One region of the Methylobacterium sp. Leaf113 genome, then DNA from elsewhere that is predicted to be linked to it. Evidence: predicted binding sites of a transcription regulator. Region 1 holds the regulator's gene; the other holds the start of a gene.
What was found. The regulator LexA, encoded in region 1, represses DNA repair genes until DNA is damaged. The targets are predictions, from matches to a motif close to TGTTCNNNNTGTGTTCNG.

Region 1 (10,730 bases):
ACGACGGCGCTGATCCAGGCCGAGCGCTACGGCACCCCGGTCGGCCAGGCCCTGCGCGTGCTGTCGCAGGAAAGCCGGGACATGCGCATGAACGAGGCCGAGAAGAAGGCGGCGGCCCTGCCGCCGAAGCTGACCGTGCCGATGATCCTGTTCTTCCTGCCCGTGCTCTTCGTCGTCATCCTGACGCCCGCCATGATCCAGGTCTTTCGCTGACCCACGCCGGAGCCCGATCCGACCCGTGCGCGGCCGTGACCCGGCATTCCCCGCTCACGGTGGCGGGTCAAACCCCTGAGGAGCCCCGACCGGGCGAGCGGTGCGGCGGCAGCCCGGGCGCGTCGAGGATTTTCGTGGCGCCGAATTCCTGCCATGCGGGTGCGATGCTCAGTCCAGCCACTCCGCACGCCCCGCGCCCCGACACCCCCATGAACGACCTGACTTACGCGATCGGCGACATTCACGGATGCGCCGATGCCCTGATGCGGCTGCTCGAACGGATCAACGCCCATCGGGGCGACCGCAGCGCCCGCATCGTCTGCCTCGGCGACTACGTCGATCGCGGCCCCGACAGCGCACGGGTCGTCGCGATGCTGAGCCACCTGCAGGCCTCGGCACCGAACGCCGTCGTCTGCCTCATGGGAAACCACGAGCGGATGATGATCGATGCGTATCGCGATGCGGCGGACGCGGCGGTCTGGCTCGCCAATGGCGGCGATGCCACGCTCCGCTCGTTCGGCGTCACGGAGCCGGACGCGCTTCCGTCGGAGGTGGTGCGCTGGATGGCGTCGCTCCCCACCTTCCACGAGGATGCCCTGCGCTACTACGTTCACGCCGGCTTCCGTCCGGGGCGCACCGGACCGGATCCCGATGTCGCCAACCACCTCTGGATTCGCCAGCCCTTTCTTGGCGCCGGTTTCGACTTCGGCAAGCACGTGGTCCATGGGCATACGCCGCAGCGGACCGGAATTCCCGATCAGAAGCGCTACCGGACCAATCTCGACACCGCCTGCGTCTATGGCCGGCAGCTCACGGCCGGCATCTTCGACCAAGGGCAGGCCGGCCCGATCGGGTTTCTCCACGTCGATCGCGACGGATCGGCTTGAGGTGACTGCGCCCGCGCTCCGCTTGCCCCGGCCTGAAGGCCGCGACGAGGCGAGGAACGAAGAGCGAGGCTCATTCGAGGCGGCCCGATGCAGGCCGCCGCGACATCGGATCAGGCGAACAGGAAGTCGTTCAGCGTCAGCAACGGGCCCAGGGCTCCACCCGCGCTGACCTGAAGCTGCCCCTGGGACCCGCCCGCGGCGTCGTGAACCTCGTAGACGCGCGCGTTGCCGGACGTTCCGATGAGGTCCAGGGTCGAGGCGACGGCGAACCCGCTGAACTGGATCACATCGCCGCCCGATTGCCCCGCGCCCTGGAAATCGACGATCAGGTCGCGAATGCCCTTCGTCTCCAGATCGCCGAAGGTGATGACGAAGGTGTCATCCCCGGCTCCGCCGGCAACCCGGTCGCCGCCGCGACCGCCCATGATGAGATCGGCGCCGGCGCCACCGTTCAGGATGTCGGTGCCGTCGCCACCTTCCAGGACGTCATCCCCCGCGTCGCCACGCAGGTTGTCGTCGCCGAGACCGGCATAGAGGCGATCGGCGCCGGTGCCGCCCTCGAGCAGGTCATCGCCCTCGCCGCCATCGAGCCCGTCGGCGCCCGCACCCCCGAGAAGGGTGTCGTTGCCGACGCCGCCATAGAGCCAATCCTTGCCGGCCCCACCGTCGATGTGATCGTCGCCCCGTCCGCCCTCGACGTAATCGTCGCCGCCGAAGGCCGAGAAGGTGTCGGATTTGCTGCCGAGCCAGATCTGGTCCTTGCGATCCGTTGCGATCGGAAGGCCCTTGTCCTGAAGGAGAGCGAGATCGAGATCCGAGATCTGCGGGCGCCATCCCCAGGGCGAATAGGGGTCCATCAGATCTTCGACGCCCGAGACATGCGCCCGCGCATCGTCGAGCTTGGCAGGGCCACCCAGGACCGTGGTTGTATTCTCGTCGTAATACACCATCGATCCGTTTTCATACCAGGCCGGCTGGAAATCGATGAACCCGATGGCATGGGCGATCTCATGCTGGAACAGCCCGAACGCGTCGATCTTGTTGGACGGGACACCGGCTTGTCCCTGCGGATCGAAGAAGAGATCGCCGAGCTTGTCCTGGCCCAGGGTGACCTTGCCGTCCGCCTCGCCTCCATTGCCATCCCAACCCTCGCGCGCTTCGAGGATCGGGGCGAAGGTCCATCCCTGGCCGTCCCAGGCATAGCTGGGACCGGCATTGGCCAGGACATTTCCGCCGGCGAAATTGCCCATCGCGATGGCGATCTCGATTACGGCGTCGCCCTGGATGTGTTTCGCCCAGCCATCCGCCGCGCCTTGCGCCGTCGCCAGGATGAGGTCTGCTTGGCCGCCAGCGGCATTGCGGGAACTTTCACTGTCCCAATACGCAATGATTTTCGACATTTTTGCTTGGCCTTGTCGTTGTTCTGGCGTTTTTCTATAAGGGTAATCTCTATCTATAGGCAGTAAAGGACACAACGACGGGGTTTTCTCTTGGTTAAGGAGAGATGAGAGGCAAGGCTTGCAGTGTATGATGCTTCGTAACGCGAACCGTCCATCGCATCGCGCCGTGCCTTTGCGGAATGCGGAGAACGGCCGATCCGGGTGCGACAGAGTCGAGAAACGCGCGCCTTCCCGGTTCGCGCCTTCCCGGTTCGCGCCTTCCCGGTTCGCGCCTTCCCGGTTCGCGCCTTCCCGGTTCGCGCCTTCCCGGTTCGCGCCTTCCCGGTTCATGCCTTCCCGGTTCATGCCTTCCCGATTCATGCCTGCCCGACGCGCACGAAACCTGAGCGCCCTCGATCGCGGGGCAAGGTCTGCGCTCTGGCGGCCTTTCCGCCCGATCCGGATATTGCCAGAGTTGCGTCCGGGTGCTCTGGTGACCGGTGACCGGACCAACCCGACCGGCCCTGAATTGGGATCGGACGCGCGCCACCGCGCACGAATGTCGCCTTTTTTAAGGAACTCTTGCAGAACACTTGCGGAACGTTTAACGTGTTCGTGGTTTGTTTCTGTGGTCGTCCGCCGCAGCCAATGTCTCCAACGAAGAGTGTTCCGCATGTTGACGCGTAAGCAACTGGATTTGCTCCAGTTCATCCAGCTTCGGATGCGCGAGAGCGGCGTTCCCCCGTCCTTCGACGAAATGAAGGACGCCCTCGATCTGAAGTCGAAATCGGGCATCCACCGCCTGATCACGGCCTTGGAGGAGCGGGGCTTTCTGCGGCGTCTGCCGAACCGGGCCCGCGCCATCGAGGTGATCCGGATGCCCGAGAGCCTCGGCGGTCAATCCGCCTCGGCGCGGACCGCGCCTGCGGCGGAAGTCCGTCGCTTCACCCCGAGCGTGGTCGAGGGCGGCAAGGGCAAGGGCGTGCCGGCCGGCGCCTCCATCTCACGCCTGCCGACCACCCAGGCGACCGACGAGAGCGGCCGGGCCGTAACGATCCCGGTGATGGGGCGGATCGCGGCCGGTACGCCGATCTCGGCCATCCAGGAGCAGAGCCATTCGGTGACGATGTCGCCGGACTTTCTCGCGGGTGGCGAGCACTATGCCCTGGAGGTGCGCGGCGATTCGATGATCGAGGCCGGCATTCTCGACGGCGATCTCGTGGTGATCCGCAAGCAGGACACGGCGAATACCGGGGACATCATCGTGGCCCTGATCGATGACGAGGAAGCGACCCTCAAGCGCCTGCGCCGACGGGGATCGTCCATCGCTCTCGAGGCCGCCAATCCGGCTTACGAGACCCGCGTGCTCGGCCCTGATCGGGTGCAGATCCAGGGGCGCCTCGTCAGTCTCGTGCGTCGTTACTGAGGCTCTTCGCCGGTCCCTTCGCCAATTCCTTCGCCCGGCCCTTCGCCGGGCGAACCTGGTGCGTCCTTTGCTCGCCCGATCGGCGCTGCCGGCACGATGTCCGGTGCGGCACGCGCCGGTGCGTCCGTGTTGGCAGGTGCCACGGGTCGCCAGGGAACGGCTTCTCCCGGGCGCCGGGTCGTAACGACGCGGGCGCCCTCGCGCGTGAGGCGCAAGGCCGCCGCGCCGTGTGCCGCCAGGAAGGTCCGGTCGAGGACGAACGCCGCGGCGCAGCCCGGCGGGGCCGATTGGCGGCTGATCAGGATATCGGCCCGGGCGCAATCCTCCGGGAAGGCGCGCTTGTCGGTGACGAGGGCGACCCTGCGCCCATCCGGCAGGGTCAGGGTACAGCCGAGGCCATCGCACCGGGCGTCCGGAAAGGCCGGGACGGCGCCGGCCTTCCGGGCATCGCCATCCGCTTTCAGCCATTGTTCGAGCACGAAGGCCGGCGGACGCCCCAGAGTGGCGAGGTGTCCGCTGCGATCCCGGATCGCCGCCCCGGTGCCTTCCCGATCGACGTAGATGTCGAAGGGATCGGGCGACGCCGCGAAGGCGATGCCGATCGCTGCCGGGATCAACCCGAGCCAACGCAGGGACGAAGCCGGAAGGGTGAGCAGGAGGAGGCCGGCCGCCAGCAGCCCCAACGCCCCCGCCCCGAAGGCCGGCACCACCACGACGGCGTGTCCGAAGCCCGCGATCCAGGTCGAGATCGACAGCATTCCGCGCACCGCCAGACCCATCGCCCACCACACCGGCTGATCCAGGGCGAACGGATAGGCGAGGATGCCGAGCACCGCCGCGGGCATCACCGCCAGGGAGACCAGCGGGAGGGTGAGCGCATTGCCGACGAGGCCGAAGGGCTGCACCGTCTGGAAATGATAGGTCGCGAAGGGCGCGGTGGCGATCTGCGCCACGAGGGTCGTGGCCAGCGTTCCGACGATCGCGGCGATCAGGAACGCGACGGCGCGGGTGACGGGACCGGCGCCCTCGCGCCGGCCGCCCTGTCCGGCGATCAGCGGTGCGCAGGCGATGAGCCCGGCAACGGCGCCGAAGGACATCTGGAAGCTGGGGCCGAGGAGCCCGTCCGGTTCCCGCGCCAGGGCGATCAGCGCGGCGAGCGCGAGGTTGCGCATGCTGAGGGCCGGCCGATCGACCAGAATCGCGCCGAGCATCACCAGGGTCATGATCAGCGAGCGTTCGGCCGCGATGTCCCACCCGGAGAACACGCAATAGGCGGTGACCCCCACCATGGCGATGCCGGCGGCGATCTTCTTGATGGGCCAGTGCAGGGCGGTGAACGGCACGATCGCCAGCCCGGCCCGCACCAGCCAGAACACCACGCCGGCGGCCAGCACCATGTGGAGCCCGGAGATCGACACAACATGGTTGCGAGTTGGCCGGCAAACCATGAGGCCTGCGGGCGACCAAAAGCCTGGACCCAGCTCGATGGCAAGCCCGGCGGGCAGGCACGTCCCATGCGAACAGGCCAATGCGACCGTCTTGCGAGGGGCAAGCGACATGGCGGTCGCCCAACCCTCCGCATCGGAGCGGCGGGCAGGCCCCCCGGGGTCTCCCGAGTGCCATCCCACATCCAGGAACAGCTACGGCAATCCCTACCGGGTGGGGACGAGCCCTACCGCCTCCACGACATCCGTCGCGCAGGGTGTGCCCGAGCTAGGCCCTCCCGTCGCGCCAATGGGGTTAGATGCCTACCCGCTGGCGATGGTTAACAGATTCCTTCCGACCCGGTAGCGATAGCAGGTAGCGCTACCCGCTATCGCTACAGGGTCGGAGTCGCATTCCCTGGCCGGAGAATGCTCTTCAGCCCCAGCGCGCGCATCGGAATTCCAGCGGGCCAGGGCCCCCATGCTGACACCTCGAAAACGTTGCGCCCACGGATGCCGTCGCGCCTGTGGACGCCGAAATTCGCGTGCTTGCCCGATGCCGACCGAGCTGCGATCCATCGCTCATCGAGGAGAACCGACGATGAAAACCGAGACGCCGCACCTTTACCGTTAATCACGGAGTGCCGTGTCGCGTGCCGTGCCTCCGTACCGCCGGAGGCGATCATGCCGAGAACGTTCTTCACTGCGGACGGCCACGTCGGACACAAGGGTATTCTCTCCCCGAGGTTCGCAAACCGGCGCCCGTTTTCCTCCATCGAGGAGCATGACGAGGCAATCGTCGCGGCCTGGAACGCCGTGGTGCGCCCGGATGACATCGTCTGGCACCTCGGCGATTTCGCCTACAAGTGCAGTCTCGACCATGCCGCCGGCATCTTCGCTCGCCTCAAGGGAAGAAAGTACCTCTGCAGGGGCAACCACGACCACGGCCTCGGTGACCGCCTCGAATGGGCCGGCCCCGTCGTCGACGTCCAGAGGATCTTCGTCCAGGATCCGGGCATGCCGAAGCGCGTCGCCCTTTGGGCAAGCCACTATGCGCACGTGACGTGGCCCCATGCATGGCACGGCGACCTGCACGTCTACGGGCACTCCCACGGCGGCATTCCGGCCACCCGGACGAGCCTCGACGTCGGCGTCGATTGCTGGGATTGGCGGCCGGTCACGCTGGGCCGGATCATGGCGAGGATGGCGGCGTCCCCTGCCATCGCCCCGCCATGCTGACGATGGGTCGGTGCCCACTCCGGTCGGGTCACGAAGGTCATTTGACGAACCCTATGTCGACCGCCACGGCCTTCAGGCGCTCAGGCTCGCGCTCCTTGCGCTCGGAGTACCGGTCGACGAGATGGTCGGCTCGCTCCCGGGTCAGGAGCGTGAACCTCACCAGCTCCTCGCAGACGTCGACGACCCGGTCGTAGAGCGGCCCCGGCTTCATCCGGCCGGCGTCGTCGAACTCCTTGTAGGCCATCGGCACCGAGGATTGGTTCGGGATGGTGATCATCCGCATCCAGCGCCCAAGCACGCGCAGGCCGTTGACCGCGTTGAATGACTGGGAGCCGCCGGAGACCTGCATCACGGCCAGGGTCCGCCCCTGCGTCGGGCGCACCGACCCTTCCGACAGGGGGAGCCAGTCGATCTGGCTCTTGATCACCCCGGTCATAGCGCCGTGGCGTTCGGGGCTGACCCAGACGTGCCCCTCCGACCAGATCGAGAGGTTCCGGAGTTCCTGGACCTTCGGGTGATCGGCCGTGGCGTCGTCTGGCAACGGCAGCCCGTGCGCGTCGTAGATCCGCACCTCGCCGCCCATCGCCTCTAGAAGGCGTGCCGCCTCGTACGCGAGGAAGCGGCTGAAGGAACGCTCCCGGAGCGAGCCGTACAGGATCAGGAAGCGTGGGGAGTGGGTGAACGGTGCCTGCACCTGCAGGTCGGTCGCCGTCGGCACCACGAAGTGCCCCTCGCTGAGGTTGGGCAATCCATCGGCGAAAGGCTGTTGGGGCTTGTCCAAGACGCTTCGTTCCTCTACGTTTCAATGATGATTGAGATATTGACATCATGATGGACGAACGGCAAGCCGTGGCTGCCTTTGCAGCCCTTGGCCAGGAGCACCGCCTGCGCATCGTGCGCCAACTCGTGACCGCCGGCCCCGAAGGGATGGCGGCCGGCATGCTGGCCGAGGCGGTCGGCGTGTCAGGGACCAACCTGTCGTTCCACCTCAAGGAGCTCTCGCATTCCGGGCTGATCACCTCCCGGCGAGAGGGCCGGTCGATCATCTACAGCGCCGCCTACCCGGACCTGTCGGACCTGATCCAGTTCCTGATGCGCGATTGCTGCCAGGGCCGACCCGAGGTCTGCGCCCCCGCCGTCGCGGCCCTGTCCGCCTGTTGCCTACCCACGGGAAACACCAGCCATGCCTGACCGCGTCTACAACGTCCTGTTCCTCTGCACCGGCAACTCGGCCCGCTCGATCCTCGCCGAGGCGATGCTGGCCAAGGACGGCCACGGACGCTTCCGGGCGTTCTCGGCCGGCAGCCAGCCCAAGCCCGACGTCAACCCGATGGCGATCCAAGTTCTGGGCGAGTCCGAGTACCCTACCGAGGGCCTTCGCTCGAAGTCGTGGGACGCATTCGCCGGCGCAGACGCGCCGGTCATGGATTTCGTCTTCACGGTCTGTGACAACGCCGCCGGCGAGGCCTGCCCGTTCTGGCCCGGCCAGCCGGTGACGGCGCACTGGGGCATCGAGGACCCCGCCGCGGTCGAGGGTAGCGAGATTGAGCGCAAGACCGCCTTCGTGACCGCCCAACGCTACCTAAAGAACAGGATCTCGGCCTTCCTTGCGCTGCCCGTGGCGAGCCTCGACCAGGTCGCATTGACGTCCAAGGTTCGCGAGATCGGCCAGCAGGCCGGCGCCACCTCGCCCCGTCCGGAGGTCGCGTGATGGACGTCGTCATCTACCACAACCCGGATTGCGGCACGTCCCGCAACACCCTGGCCCTCATCCGCAATGCCGGCATCGAGCCGCACGTCATCGAGTACCTGAAGACACCGCCGAACAGCATCCTGGTTCGCCAGCTCGCGGAGCGCGCCGGCATCACCGTGCGCGACCTCCTGCGGGAGAAGGGGACGCCCTACGCCGAGCTCGGGCTCTCGGACCCGAGCCTGACGGATGACCAGCTTCTGGACGCCATCTCCGAGCACCCGATCCTATTGAACCGGCCCCTGGTGGTCAGCCGGAAGGGCGTCGCACTCTGCCGTCCGTCGGAAGCGGTGCTGGACCTCCTGCCGGCCCAGCAGGGCGAGTTCGTCAAGGAGGACGGCGAGCGCGTCGTCGACGAGCACGGGCGCCGCGTCGCCACCGCCTGAGCCTCTTCACGCAATCAAGAACAAGAAACGGTCCCGATGCTCGCGCTCGCCATCTTCGTGGTCACCCTCGTCTTCGTCATCTGGCAGCCGAAGGGGTTCGGGATCGGGTGGAGCGCCCTCATCGGGGCCGCCGTGGCCCTTGCCACGGGGGTCATCCACCTGGGGGACATCCCGGTGGTCTGGCACATCGTCTGGGACGCCACCTTCACCTTCGTCGCCCTCATCATCATCTCGCTGCTCCTCGACGAGGCCGGCTTCTTCCACTGGGCGGCGCTCCACATCGCCCGCTGGGGCGGCGGGCGGGGGCGCCTGCTGTTCCCGCTGGTGATGCTCCTCGGCGCGGCCATCGCGGCGGTGTTCGCCAACGACGGGGCGGCCCTGCTGCTCACCCCCATCGTGCTGGCCATCCTGCTCCGGCTGGACTTCAAGCCGGCCGCCGCCCTGGCCTTCATCGTCGCCTGCGGGTTCGTTGCGGACTCGACCAGCCTGCCGCTGGTGATCTCGAACCTGGTCAACATCGTCTCGGCGAACTTCTTCGACATCTCGTTCAGCCGCTACGCCGCCGTGATGGTGCCGGTGAACCTCGTCTCGCTGGCCGCGACCCTGGTGGTGCTGTGGCTGTTCTACCGGCGCGACCTGCCCGCCACCTACCCGGTGGCCGAACTGGAGGCGCCGCGCCAGGCGATCCGGGACCCGCTGGTCTTCAAGGCGGCCTTCCCGCTCCTCGGCCTGCTGCTGGTGGCCTATTTCGTCACCGCGTCGTTCGGCGTGCCGGTCTCGGTGGTCACCTGTGCGGGGGCGCTCGTCCTCTTGGCGTTGGCGAACCGCAGCCGCGTCATCCCCATTCGCAAGGTCCTGACCGGGGCTCCCTGGCAGATCGTCCTGTTCAGCCTCGGCATGTACCTCGTGGTATACGGCCTGAAGAACGCCGGCTTGACCGACTACCTGGCGCAGGGGCTCGTCTGGCTCTCGGGCTTTGGCCCGTTCGTCGCCACCATCGGGACCGGGTTCGCCGCCGCCATCCTCTCCTCGGTGATGAACAACATGCCGAGCGTGCTCGTAGGTGCGCTTTCGATCCAGCAGGCCCCGGACCTGTCGCCGCTGATGCGCGAGCTCATGGTCTACGCCAACGTCATCGGCTGCGACCTCGGCCCGAAGTTCACGCCCATCGGGAGTCTGGCGACCCTGCTCTGGCTCCACGTCCTCGACACCAAGGGCCAGCGCATCACCTGGGGCCACTACATGCGGGTCGGCCTGGTCATCACCCCGCCGGTGCTGCTCGTCACCCTGGCGGCCCTGGCGTTGTGGCTACCCATCCTTGGGGCCCGGTAGCGCGCCGATGGCCCCGGCGCGCCGATGGCCCGTGATCTCGGCCCTGGGCGTGGTCCAGATCCTGACCTGGGGCTCGTCGTTCTACCTGCTGTCGGTGTTGGCCGCCCCGATGTCGGCGGACACGGGGTGGCCCTTGGGATGGGTCATCGGCGGCCTGTCCCTCGGCCTCCTCGTCGCGGGTTTGGCCTCGCCGCGGGTGGGGGCCTTCATCGGCGAACATGGCGGGCGCCCCGTCCTTGCCTTCGCGTCCGTCGCCCTCGCCGTCGGCCTTGCCATCCTCGGTCTGGCGCCGAACCTACCGACATACCTCGGAGGCTGGCTCCTGATCGGCCTCGGCATGGGCACCGGACTGTACGACCCCGCCTTCGCCACCCTCGGACGTCTCTACGGGGCCGAGGCAAGGCCCGCCATCACCACGCTGACCCTGTGGGGCGGCTTCGCGAGCACGGTCTGCTGGCCCCTCTCGGCGTTCCTCGTGGAGCGGATCGGATTGCGCTGGACCTGTCTCACCTACGCCGGACTCCATCTCTTGATCACGCTTCCCCTCGTCCTCATCGTGATCCCCCGGCCGCCCGTACGTCCCGTCGCGCGATCCGCAGACGCGGCCCCGAGCGTTCGGCTCGATGGTCGGGAACGCCGTGCCTTCCTCCTCATGGCGGGGGTGCTGACCCTCGGGGGCACGGTGATGGCCATG
Region 2 (10,730 bases), on a different contig from region 1:
AAGCCGCCCCGGTGTCCCGCGAAGCCGCCCCGGTGTCCGGCGAAGCCCGCGCGATTGAAGCCGCCCCGGAAGCCGTTATTGGCGGCGAAACCCGCTCCGGCGCCGAGACCAGCCCCCGCACCGATCACACCACCCCGGTTGAAGCCGCCGCGGTTGAAGCCACCCTGGGCCAAGCCGCCGCGGAAGCCGCCGCCACCGAAGTTGCCACCGCGGAAGCCGCCGCCCGCGAATCCGCCGCGACCGCCGAATCCGCCGCCACCGATTCCGCCGCCGTGGAAGCCGCCGCCGCCACCCCGGAACCCGCCGCCGCCCGGACGCGCGTCGGCGGTCACGGGAATCATCGAGAGGGCACCGACCAGGGCGGCCGAGGCCAGAAGAATGCGCTTCATGGGAGAAATCCTATGGTGGCATGCCGATCGTAGAGACCGGACGTCTGATCAGTAAACGCGGGACTGAGCGACGAAGTTCGTCTTGGACGACATTCCGCGTCGGTTTGTCAGGGCAACGATTGACAAACGCGACGCCGACCTTGAATCTGGAACCATTCCGAGGGGGGCCCCGAGTGCGGGGGCTGAGATTGGGCGCGTCGCCCTGACCCTTGAACCTGATCCGGTTCGTACCGGCGGAGGGACGGGAATTATCAGAAGCGGCGCGTGGGTTCAGGCGTCGTCCCATCCAAACCGCCGTTCGCGAGTCCGGATCGTCTCCCACGCCAGGAGCGACCCCGATGAATGCACCCGTTCTCCCGAAAGATCTGCCGCAGGGCCAGGCGCCCGCGGTGACCACCGGCCCGATCATGGGCTCGCGCAAGGTCTATGCGGCGGTGGCCGGGCATGACGACATCCGGGTGCCGTTCCGCGAGATCACCCTGAGCGATCCGAAGGAAGCGCCGGTGCGGGTCTACGACCCGTCGGGCCCCTACACGGAGACCGATGCGGGGATCGACCTCAGCGCCGGCCTGCCACTGGTGCGCGAGCCCTGGATCGCTCGGCGTGGCTACGCCACCGTGACCCCGCGCGCGGTCAAGCCCGAGGACAACGGCTTCGTGCCCGAGGACAAGCTCGTGGCCCCGTGTCCGGCCACCCGCGAGATCCGCAAGGCCGCACCGGGCCAGATGGTGACGCAGTACGAGTTCGCCCGCGCCGGGATCATCACCGAGGAGATGATCTACGTCGCGCACCGCGAGAACCTGGCGCGCGAGACGATGCTGGAGGGCGCCCAGGCGGCGCTCAGCGACGGCAACAGCTTCGGCGCCGCCCTGCCGGCCTTCATCACGCCCGAATTCGTGCGCGACGAGGTGGCTCGCGGCCGCGCCATCATCCCGGCCAACATCAACCACCCCGAGGTTGAGCCGATGGCGATCGGCCGCAACTTCCTGGTCAAGATCAACGCCAACATCGGCAATTCGGCCGTGACCTCGTCTGCGGCCGAGGAGGTCGAGAAGCTGGTCTGGGCGACCCGCTGGGGCGCCGACACGGTGATGGACCTCTCCACCGGGCGCAACATCCACAACATCCGTTCGTGGATCGTGCGCAACTCGCCGGTTCCGATCGGCACGGTGCCGATCTACCAGGCTCTGGAGAAGGTCGGCGGCGATCCGCTGAAGCTCGACTGGGAAGTCTTCAAGGACACCCTCATCGAGCAGGCCGAGCAGGGCATCGACTACTTCACCATCCATGCGGGCGTCCGCCTCGCGCACGTGCCCCTCACCGCGCGCCGGGTCACCGGCATTGTCAGCCGCGGCGGCTCGATCATGGCGCGTTGGTGCCTTGCCAGGCACCGCGAATCGTTCCTCTACGAGCGCTTCGACGAGATCTGCGACATCATGCGGGCCTACGACGTCTCGTTCTCGCTGGGCGACGGCCTGCGCCCCGGCTCCATCGCGGATGCCAACGACGCGGCGCAGTTCGCCGAACTCGAGACTCTGGGCGAACTCACCAAGATCGCCTGGGACAAGGGCTGCCAGACCATGATCGAGGGCCCCGGCCACGTGCCGATGCACAAGATCAAGGTGAACATGGAAAAGCAGCTGGTGGAGTGCGGCGAGGCGCCGTTCTACACCCTCGGCCCGCTGACCACCGACATCGCCCCCGGCTACGACCACATCACGTCGGGCATCGGCGCCGCCATGATCGGCTGGTTCGGCTGCGCCATGCTCTGCTACGTCACCCCGAAGGAGCATCTCGGCCTGCCCAACCGCGACGACGTCAAGGAAGGCGTGATCACCTACAAGATCGCGGCCCATGCGGCAGACCTCGCCAAGGGCCACCCGGCGGCGCAGCTGCGCGACGACGCTCTCTCGCGCGCCCGGTTCGACTTCCGCTGGGAGGACCAGTTCAACCTCTCCCTCGATCCCGACACCGCCCGCGCCTATCACGACGAGACCCTGCCGAAGGACGCCCACAAGGTCGCGCATTTCTGCTCGATGTGCGGTCCGAAGTTCTGCTCGATGAAGATCACGCAGGACCTGCGCGCCGAGGTGCTGGCGATGGAGGCGGCCGGCCAGGTTCTGGGCGAGGCGACGGCCATGAGCCAGGCCGAGCGCGAGGCGGGCATGGCGGCGAAGTCGGCCGAGTTCCAGGCCGAGGGCGGCAAGCTCTACGTCGACGCGGCGGAGTAGTCCCTTCCTCCCCGGATCGGTCAGGGGCGTCTGACGGGTCCGGGGCAGGCACGAAAAGGAAGGATCGCCATCGGTGCCTTGAACGCGAGCTGGGTCTCCATCCCTACGCCGTAGGCATCGTAAAGCGCACCGAGCATGAGCTTGGCTGCGATGTCATAGTCCGGTGGTGTCCCGAGCGTGATCTCCCGGGTGTGGTTTTTCGTCTGATCGGTTTGGGTAAATCCCAACTGCCGCAGAGCCGCGTCCGAAGCGTGCGAGAGCTCGAAGCGCAGTGTCGCTGATTGAGGGCCATAAGCACCGGACGAAGCTTCGCAGAACATCTTCGTGTCCTCATCGAAGAACATGCATTGAAGAACATGCATTGCACGTAGCTCTGGTCCACTCGGGCATCGCTGACGACGAGGAACCGATCCCGAGAGGTTGAGCGCGGGCCAAGCCGGTGGATACTGCGCACCCGCTCGATGACGGCGCAGCGACGGGCTTTGATGAAGGCTGCCCGGTCGCGATCGGCTGGAGCCGCGTCGGAGGGCGGACCGGAGGCGGCCATCAGCATCGCGTAAGCGATGCAGCGGGTTCCGATTCGCCCCAAGGTGGTGAGGGTCATTCCAGCGGCTCCCGATTCCGATCGTCGGGAGAATCATCGCCCGCGCCCGTCATGCAGTCTGTAATTGCATCACGGGGCTTCTCCGCCATCTGTCATCTCAGGCGAACAGCCCGTGCACGAACCAGCGCGCCGGCGCCGGTATCGCCGGAACTTCTTCGCGATAGACCCAGAGGCGGCGGCCGGCCTCGTCCTCCACCACGTAGTAATCGCGCGTCGGGCCGGGGGCATGCCACCACTCGTCGGCGATGCGCTCCGGGCCGTCCGCATGGGCGATGCGATGGACCCGGCGGCGCCAGCGGAAGCGGTGCGGCGGCCCGTCGGGAGCCAGCGCGATGACGTCCTCGGCCGCCTCGCCCCGGCTGAGCAGCACCAGCGGGCGCGGCGGCAGGCGCGCGCGGGCTCCCGGATCGGGCCGGTCCGCCTGCGCGGGGAGGCTGGCGCGCCACGGCTCCGCGGCCTCGGCCTGCTCGGGCAGATGGGTCTGGCGAAACCCGAGCCGCATCATCCGCCGGCCGAGGCGCTGGCGCAGGGCATCGCCCAGATGCTCGGCGCCTTCACACCCGCCGGAGGCCTCCATCAGCGTCGCCTGGCGTGCCGTGATCGTGCCCGTGGCGGTGACGTCGAGACTGACGGTCTCGAAGCCGAACCCGGCATCGAGGGCCGGGCCGAGGCGGTCGAGGCGCAGGGCGAGCAGGCGTCCGATCTGGCTCGGGCAGCGTGTCGGCAGGCTCAGGCCGAGATCGAGGGTGCGCAGGATTCCATCGACGCGGGTCAGGGTCAGGCGCACGGCCCGGGCACCGAGGCCGGCCGCCTCCAGCCGGGCCCCGATGCGCTCCATCAGACCCATGGCGGTGGCCACGATGGTCTCCGGCTGCCCGATCGGTTCGAGGAAGCCGCGCACCGCCTGGAATTCCCGGGGGTCCTCGGCGGTGACCAGGGGGTCGGGCCGGTGTCCGAGGGCCTGATCGAGGCGCAGCAGCAGGGTTTCGCCGAAGCGTCGGGCCAGCGGTGCCCGGGGCGCCGTGGCGAGGTCGCCGATCCGGCGCAGGCCGAGGCGGGCCAACGCCTGCGCCATGGCCGCATCGAGGCGCAGGGCCGAGACGGGCAGGGCGTGCAGGGCCTCCGCGTTGCAGCCCGGAGCCACGAATCCGCCTCCGCCATGGCGCGCCAGGGCGAAGGCGCAGGCCGGCGTATCGGCGAGCGCGATGCGGGCCGCGATGTCGCGCGTCGACAAACGCCGGGCGAGGTCGTCCATCAGCGCGGCTTCGCCGCCGAACAGGTGGCTCGCCCCCGCGATGTCGAGGAAGAACCCGTCGCCGCCCTCCGCCGGGCCGTAGGGGGCGACGACGGGCGTGTAGCGCTTGGCCCAGAGGCACAGGCGGTGCAGCGCGGCGGCATCGGCCTCCGGATCGGCCGGATGGACGGCGACCGGCGTCCCGATCCGGGCGCGGGCCCGGGCCAGGGTTTCGCCGGGCGCGAGGCCGAGCGCGCGGGCGGCCGCGTCCACCGCCACCAGGCGCAAGCCGTTGGCCTCCATGGCGGCCACGACCATCGGGCCGCCTTCGCCGGTCCCGCCTTCGCCAGGGCCACCTTCATTTGGGCCGCCATCAGCCCGAGCGCTGGGCGCGTCGTTCGCCGAGGATGCCGCCTGGGCCCGCCTCAGCCGCGTGATCGGCCAATGCTCCAGCCAGACCGAAACGATGCGCGGCATGATCCCACTCCAGAAGCCAATGTCCGGTCCGTCCGTTGCGGCTCCGGTCGAGCGTCACCTGCCAGCACGGCCGCTCGATGCAGCCGAAGCGGTCGCGCAGGGCCTTGCCGGCGGCGACCCGCCAGCGCGTCGCCGCCACGTTGGGGCTGTCCGCCTCCGGTGGCCTCAGCACGAGGAGCAGCAGGTCGGTGCGGGCCGCCGCGAGATGGAGCCGGCGGCTCTGGGCGAGAGGCAAGGCGGCATCGATGAGGCCCGCCACCGCCGCCAACCCCTGCGCGCGCAGGGATTCCTCGAGCGCCCGGTAGGCGTCGCCGTCGCTCGCCACGTCGAACAGCAGCAGGCGGCCGGGATCGAGGCCGAGCCCGGCCAGCCCATGCCCGTAGGGAAGGGGGTGCCCCCGGCCCACCACCAGCAGGGCCTCGCCGCGCACCCGGGCGAGGTGGCGCGCCACCAGCGCGAGGGCGAAGCCCAGCGCCGCCGGTTCGTCGCCCGCCTGCGCCGGGGCGATCTCGTGCAACTGCCCAAGGGCGAGGCCGCCCTGGGCGAGGCGTGTATCGACGTCGTGGATGCCGAGAGGCAAGGCCCCCCGGAGGACGGACGTACCCCCGCGATCGGCCACGAGGGCGCGCAGGGCGGCCAGATCCAGGGGCGCCAGATCCAGGGGTACACTCGAACTCAAAACATCCGGACCCGAAGCATCCGGGCTCGAGGCGTCCGAATCTGGCGCATTCGCCGATGACGTCTCGGTCTCCGCGTCGGGAGGGTCTTCAGGGCTCTGTCTCATCGGCTCCGTTCCATCCCGCTACGCTAAGAACAAAACAGGAACGCACTCAATCGGTTTCCGGGGGGATTCAGAATTTCGCTCGTGCTCAGGGACTTGGCCTGTGGACGGCTGTGGATGCCTGTGGATGGCGGTCTCCGGGCCGGCCGATCCGCCACGCTTGACCCTGTGGCGAGGGCAGGGCAGCACTCCTCACCTGCCGCGCAGAAGACGCGGATCAGCCGGGAGAACTCCATGCGTCTCGCTCGTGCCCTCGTGATCCTGTCGGGCCTGATCACCGTCGCGGGCGGCCTGCCCGCTGCCGCGCAGACGGCGGCCCAGCCCAGGAGCGAGGCGGCCAGAACGCGCCGGCCCCAGGCCGTGTCGCAGCCGATCCAGGTCTACGATGCCCGTTTCGAGAACGGGGACCTGCGCATCTCCGGCAGCGTGCGCAAGCCGGGCACCGTGGTGGTGCTCGACGAAGACATCTCGATCATCGCCGACAGCCGGGGCCGGTTCGTGTTCCGCCTGCCCTACGTGCCCACCAACTGCATCGCTACCCTGAAGGCGGGCGAGGACGAGCGCGAGGCGGTGATCGCCAATTGCGGCCCGGCCGGCCAGCCCGGCCCGAAGGGCGAGACGGGGCAGAAGGGTGACACGGGCGACAAGGGCGAGACCGGCCCCGCCGGACCGCAGGGTGTCGCCGGACTGCCCGGTCCCCAGGGGCCGAAGGGCGAACCGGGCGCCAAGGGCGAGACCGGTGCGAAGGGCGAGACCGGTCACAAGGGTGAGGCGGGACCCAAGGGTGAGGCGGGACCCAAGGGCGAGGCCGGCCTTAAGGGAGAGGCGGGTCCGAAGGGCGAACCGGGCGCGAAGGGCGAACCGGGCCAGAAGGGATCGGCTGGCGAGCGCGGCCCGGCGGGTCCGAAGGGCGAAGCCGGTCAGGCCGCCCTCGCGGCCGCCGCACCCGCTTCCCCGTTCCGGGTCGTGCGCCAGGACACCTGCCCGGCGACGGGCTGCGCGATCACCTGCGAGGGCACCGAGATCCTGGCTTCGGCACTCTGCTTGAAGGGCGGCAGCGCCATCGTGACGGCGGGCGCCGACGGAACCTTGAGTGCCGCCTGCCCCAGCGAGAGCCAGGGTCTCGTCGGCCTCTGCGCCCGACGCTGAGGCGCCTCTCGCCTATCGCCGAACCGAAGCCGTCCGGTGTAAGGACGCGCTTCGTTTCGCGCCGATATCGATTCTGCCCTTGTCGATCCCCCTCATGCCGCTTGCCCGTTCCAGCATCCATCCCAGCCCCCGCGAGGCCATCCGATGAGCCTTGGGATCTGGGGCAAGCTCGGCGGCACCGGAATCGGCCTCGCCATCGGCGGCCCCCTCGGCGGCCTCGTCGGCGGGGTCGCCGGGCACTTCCTGGTCGACCGCGAGGGCGCGCTGTTCGGCACCACGCCCCGCGACGTGGTGTTCACCACGGGCCTGGTGGCGCTCGCCGCCAAGATGGCGAAGTCCGACGGCGTGGTGACGCCGGCCGAGGTCGAGGCCTTCGCCAAGGTGGTGCAGGTGGACGAGCGGGCCCGGCCCGGCGTGCAGCGCCTGTTCGATCTCGCCAAGGGGACTTCGAACGGCTTCGAGGCCTATGCCCGCCAGCTGGCCACCACCTTCCGTGACGAGCCGGCCCTGCTGGAGGACGTGCTCGACGGCCTGTTTCACATCGCCAAGGCGGACGGCGCCATCCACGAGGCGGAGGAGCGCTACCTGCGCGCGGTGGCGGAGACCTTCGGCTACGACGAGGCCGCGTTCCGGCGCATCGCCGCCCGGCATGTGCGCCTGTCCGACGACCCCTACCTGGTGCTGGGTCTCGATCACGACGTCGACGATGCCGCCCTGAAGGCGGCGCACCGCGCCCTGGTGGTGGAGAACCACCCGGACCGCGCCATCGCCCGCGGCCTGCCGCCGGAGGCGGTGGCCATCGCCACCCGCCGGCTCGCGGCCATCAATGCCGCCTATGACCGGATCACCGCCGAGCGGGGCCTGCCATGAAACCCACCCCCGAGAGCCCCATCGCCACCAGCGTCCACCCTTCGCCGAACCACGGTGAGCGCCGGGCCGGCCCGATCGACCTGCTGATCCTGCACTACACCGGCATGGACAGCGCGGCCGCCGCCCTGCAACGCCTCGCCAACCCGGTGGCGGAGGTCTCGGCCCATTACGTGGTGCTGGAGGACGGCCGCGTGGTGCAGATGGTGCCCGAGGGGCGACGGGCCTGGCATGCGGGCCAGGGCTCCTGGGGGGGAATCACGGATATCAATTCGCGCTCGCTCGGCATCGAGATCGTCAACGGAGGCCATGCGGGCGGGCTGCCCGCTTATCCCCCGGCGCAGATCGAGGCGGTGATCGCCCTCTGCCGCGATCTCACCCAGCGCTGGAACCTCGCCCCGCACCGGATTCTTGCCCATTCCGACGTCGCGCCCGAGCGCAAGGAAGATCCGGGCGAGCATTTCCCGTGGGAGACCCTGGCCCGCGCCGGCATCGGCCACTGGGTGGCGCCGGCCCCGATCCGCGACGGACGCTTCTTCGCGCAGGGGGATGCGGGGCCGCCGATCGAGGCGCTGCAGGCGATGTTCGCCCTCTACGGCTACGACCTGCCGGTGAGCGCCACCTTCGACGCGCGCATGGGTGCGGTGGTGACGGCGTTCCAGCGCCACTTCCGCCCGGCCCGCGTCGACGGCGTGGCGGATGCCTCCACGATCACGACGCTGCGGGACCTGATCGCGGCCCTACCGGGGCGGTAGCGCACCCGGATGCGCAACCCTCCCCCTCTGCGGGGAGAGGGAAGAGCCGGCGTGAAACTCCAGGCACAGGTCGCCGCTCACGCGCGGTGCTGCGCCGCCTCGCCGCCCTGCGCCTGCATATCCTCCGCAACGGTGCCGCGGGTGCGCCAGAGGCTGTAGCTGACGCCGGCCACCAGGAACACGATGGTCACCGCGAGCGAGACCCACGGCGGCACGTGGACGAGGTCGAAGGTATCGGCCACCACGATCTTTCCGCCGATGAAGATCAAGATGAAGGCCAAAGCCGTCTTGAGATAGGCGAAGCGATCCACCATCGCGGCAAGCGCGAAGTAGAGCGCGCGCAGGCCCAGGATCGCGAAGATGTTGGAGGTGTAGACCACGAAGGTGTCGGTGGTGATGGCGAAGATCGCCGGCACGCTGTCGACGGCGAAGATCACGTCGGCGCCGTTCACCAGGATCAGCGCCAGGGCCAGCGGGGTCAGCCAGAGGGCTGTCTTGCCAGTCTTCGGGTCGGGTTTGCGCACGAAGAAGTGCTGCCCGTGCAGCTCGGGCGTGATCCGCAGGACCCGCTGCAGGAACCGGACGGCCCGGTTCTCGCGGATGTCGCCCGGCTCCTCGTCCTTCGAGAACAGCATCTTGAGGCCGGCGAAGATCAGGAAGGCGGCGAAGATCGACAGCACCCAGGCAGCCTGGTGCACGAGGGCCGCGCCGAGGCCGATCATCAACCCGCGCAGCAGCACGGCCGCCAGGATGCCCCAGACCAGGACCCGGTGCTGGGCGGCGCGCGGGATGCCGAGCGCGGTCAGGATGACGGCGATCACGAAGACGTTGTCCATCGACAGCGACTTCTCGACCACGAGGCCGGCCACGTATTCCTGCCCGGCCTGCGGACCGAGAAACCACCAGACCCACCCGCCGAAGATCATCCCGAGGGTGAAGTAGAACAGCGTCAGGAGCAGGCTCTCCTTCACGCCGATTTCGTGGTTCTTGTCGCGGTGCAGGAGCCCGAGATCAAAGGCCAGCAGCCCGGCCACGAGGGCGTGGAACCCAAGCCACATCCATACGGGCTTGCCGAGCCAGTCGTAATACAGAAAATCAACCATGACGCAGGACCGTCGATGCTTCTTGAGGAGAGAAAGCATCGGCTCCGACATCACGGAATGCATCATGCAGCATCCCGCCAGAGGGGCCCGCAGCCGATGAGGCGCAGTTGGGACTCGCCCGATGGCGAATCAAGGGCGAAGACCGGCTACGTTTGAGAAGACCGGCTACGCTTGACAGGCGTGCCGCGCGACGGCTTCCCAGAACGCATGACTGAGATTGAACGGAGCGGCCCGAACACGTGTGAACCGCAGCCCTGCGATCCGAAGGCCCGTGGCCCTGCCGTGATCGGCGGCGGCCCGGCCGGTCTTGCGGCAGCGGAGGTGCTGGCGCAGGCCGGGCATGCCGTGACCCTGTACGACCGCATGCCGAGCGTCGGCCGCAAGTTCCTCATCGCCGGGCGCGGCGGGCTCAACCTGACCCATTCCGAAGCGCTGCCGGCCTTCCTGGCGCGCTACCACCCGGAGGGCGGCACCCTGGCCGGGGCCATCACGGCATTCCCGCCGGACGCCCTGCGCGGCTGGTGCGACGACCTCGGCCAGCCGACCTTCGTCGGATCGAGCGGCCGCGTCTTTCCGGAGCGCTTCAAGGCTTCGCCCCTGCTGCGCGCCTGGCTGCAACGCCTCGAAGGCCTGGGTGTCCGCATTCGGACCCGCCACCGGTTCACCGGCTGGGCGGCCTCGGGCGGCCCGGTCTTCGAGACGCCGGAGGGCCGGATCGAGACCGCCCACCGCCCGGTGCTCCTGGCGCTCGGAGGCGCGAGCTGGCCCCGCCTCGGCTCGGACGGGACCTGGGTGCCGCTCCTCGAAGGCGAGGGCGTCGCGGTGGCGCCGCTGAAGCCCGCCAATGTCGGCTTCACCGTGCCCTGGACGCCGGTCTTTGCCGAGCGCTTCGCCGGGACGCCTCTCAAGCGCATCGCTCTCGCGATCGACGGCACTTCGGTTCGCGGCGAGGCCGTGATCAGCGCCGACGGGATCGAGGGCGGGGCAATTTATGCCCTCTCGCGCATTCTCCGGGCGGCGACGGAACGGGGCGACGCCGTAATGCACCTGGATCTGCGCCCCGATCTCGCTGCGGCCACCCTGGCGAAATCCCTGCGCGATCCGAAGCCCGGGCTGTCGCTCGCCAACCGCCTGCGGAAG

Region 2: a site for LexA is predicted at 5,745-5,762, ahead of ASF60_RS06595 (ImuA family protein). Genes of this name have one in related genera too.

What each region holds. Positions count from the first base shown of each region.
Region 1 covers NZ_LMNJ01000023.1:60,644-71,373, forward strand. Annotated here, with positions in the region: gene ASF60_RS14265 (type II secretion system F family protein) at 1-213, shown strand, start outside; gene ASF60_RS14270 (metallophosphoesterase family protein) at 423-1,100, shown strand; gene ASF60_RS14275 (calcium-binding protein) at 1,211-2,845, opposite strand; gene lexA (transcriptional repressor LexA) at 3,153-3,905, shown strand; partial or broken gene ASF60_RS14285 (ComEC/Rec2 family competence protein) at 3,899-5,329, opposite strand; gene ASF60_RS14290 (metallophosphoesterase) at 6,014-6,568, shown strand; gene arsH (arsenical resistance protein ArsH) at 6,606-7,349, opposite strand; gene ASF60_RS14300 (ArsR/SmtB family transcription factor) at 7,400-7,759, shown strand; gene ASF60_RS14305 (arsenate reductase ArsC) at 7,752-8,279, shown strand; gene arsC (arsenate reductase (glutaredoxin)) at 8,279-8,704, shown strand; gene ASF60_RS14315 (arsenic transporter) at 8,741-10,036, shown strand; gene ASF60_RS14320 (MFS transporter) at 10,044-10,730, shown strand, end outside.
Region 2 covers NZ_LMNJ01000006.1:111,935-122,664, forward strand. Annotated here, with positions in the region: gene ASF60_RS06575 (BA14K family protein) at 1-389, opposite strand, end outside; TPP riboswitch at 540-648, shown strand; gene thiC (phosphomethylpyrimidine synthase ThiC) at 728-2,620, shown strand; gene ASF60_RS06585 (TY-Chap domain-containing protein) at 2,641-2,964, opposite strand; gene ASF60_RS06590 (Y-family DNA polymerase) at 3,322-4,776, opposite strand; gene ASF60_RS06595 (ImuA family protein) at 4,832-5,614, opposite strand; gene ASF60_RS06600 (collagen-like protein) at 5,951-6,865, shown strand; gene ASF60_RS06605 (TerB family tellurite resistance protein) at 7,010-7,735, shown strand; gene ASF60_RS06610 (N-acetylmuramoyl-L-alanine amidase) at 7,732-8,487, shown strand; gene ASF60_RS06615 (TerC family protein) at 8,565-9,590, opposite strand; gene ASF60_RS06620 (NAD(P)/FAD-dependent oxidoreductase) at 9,798-10,730, shown strand, end outside.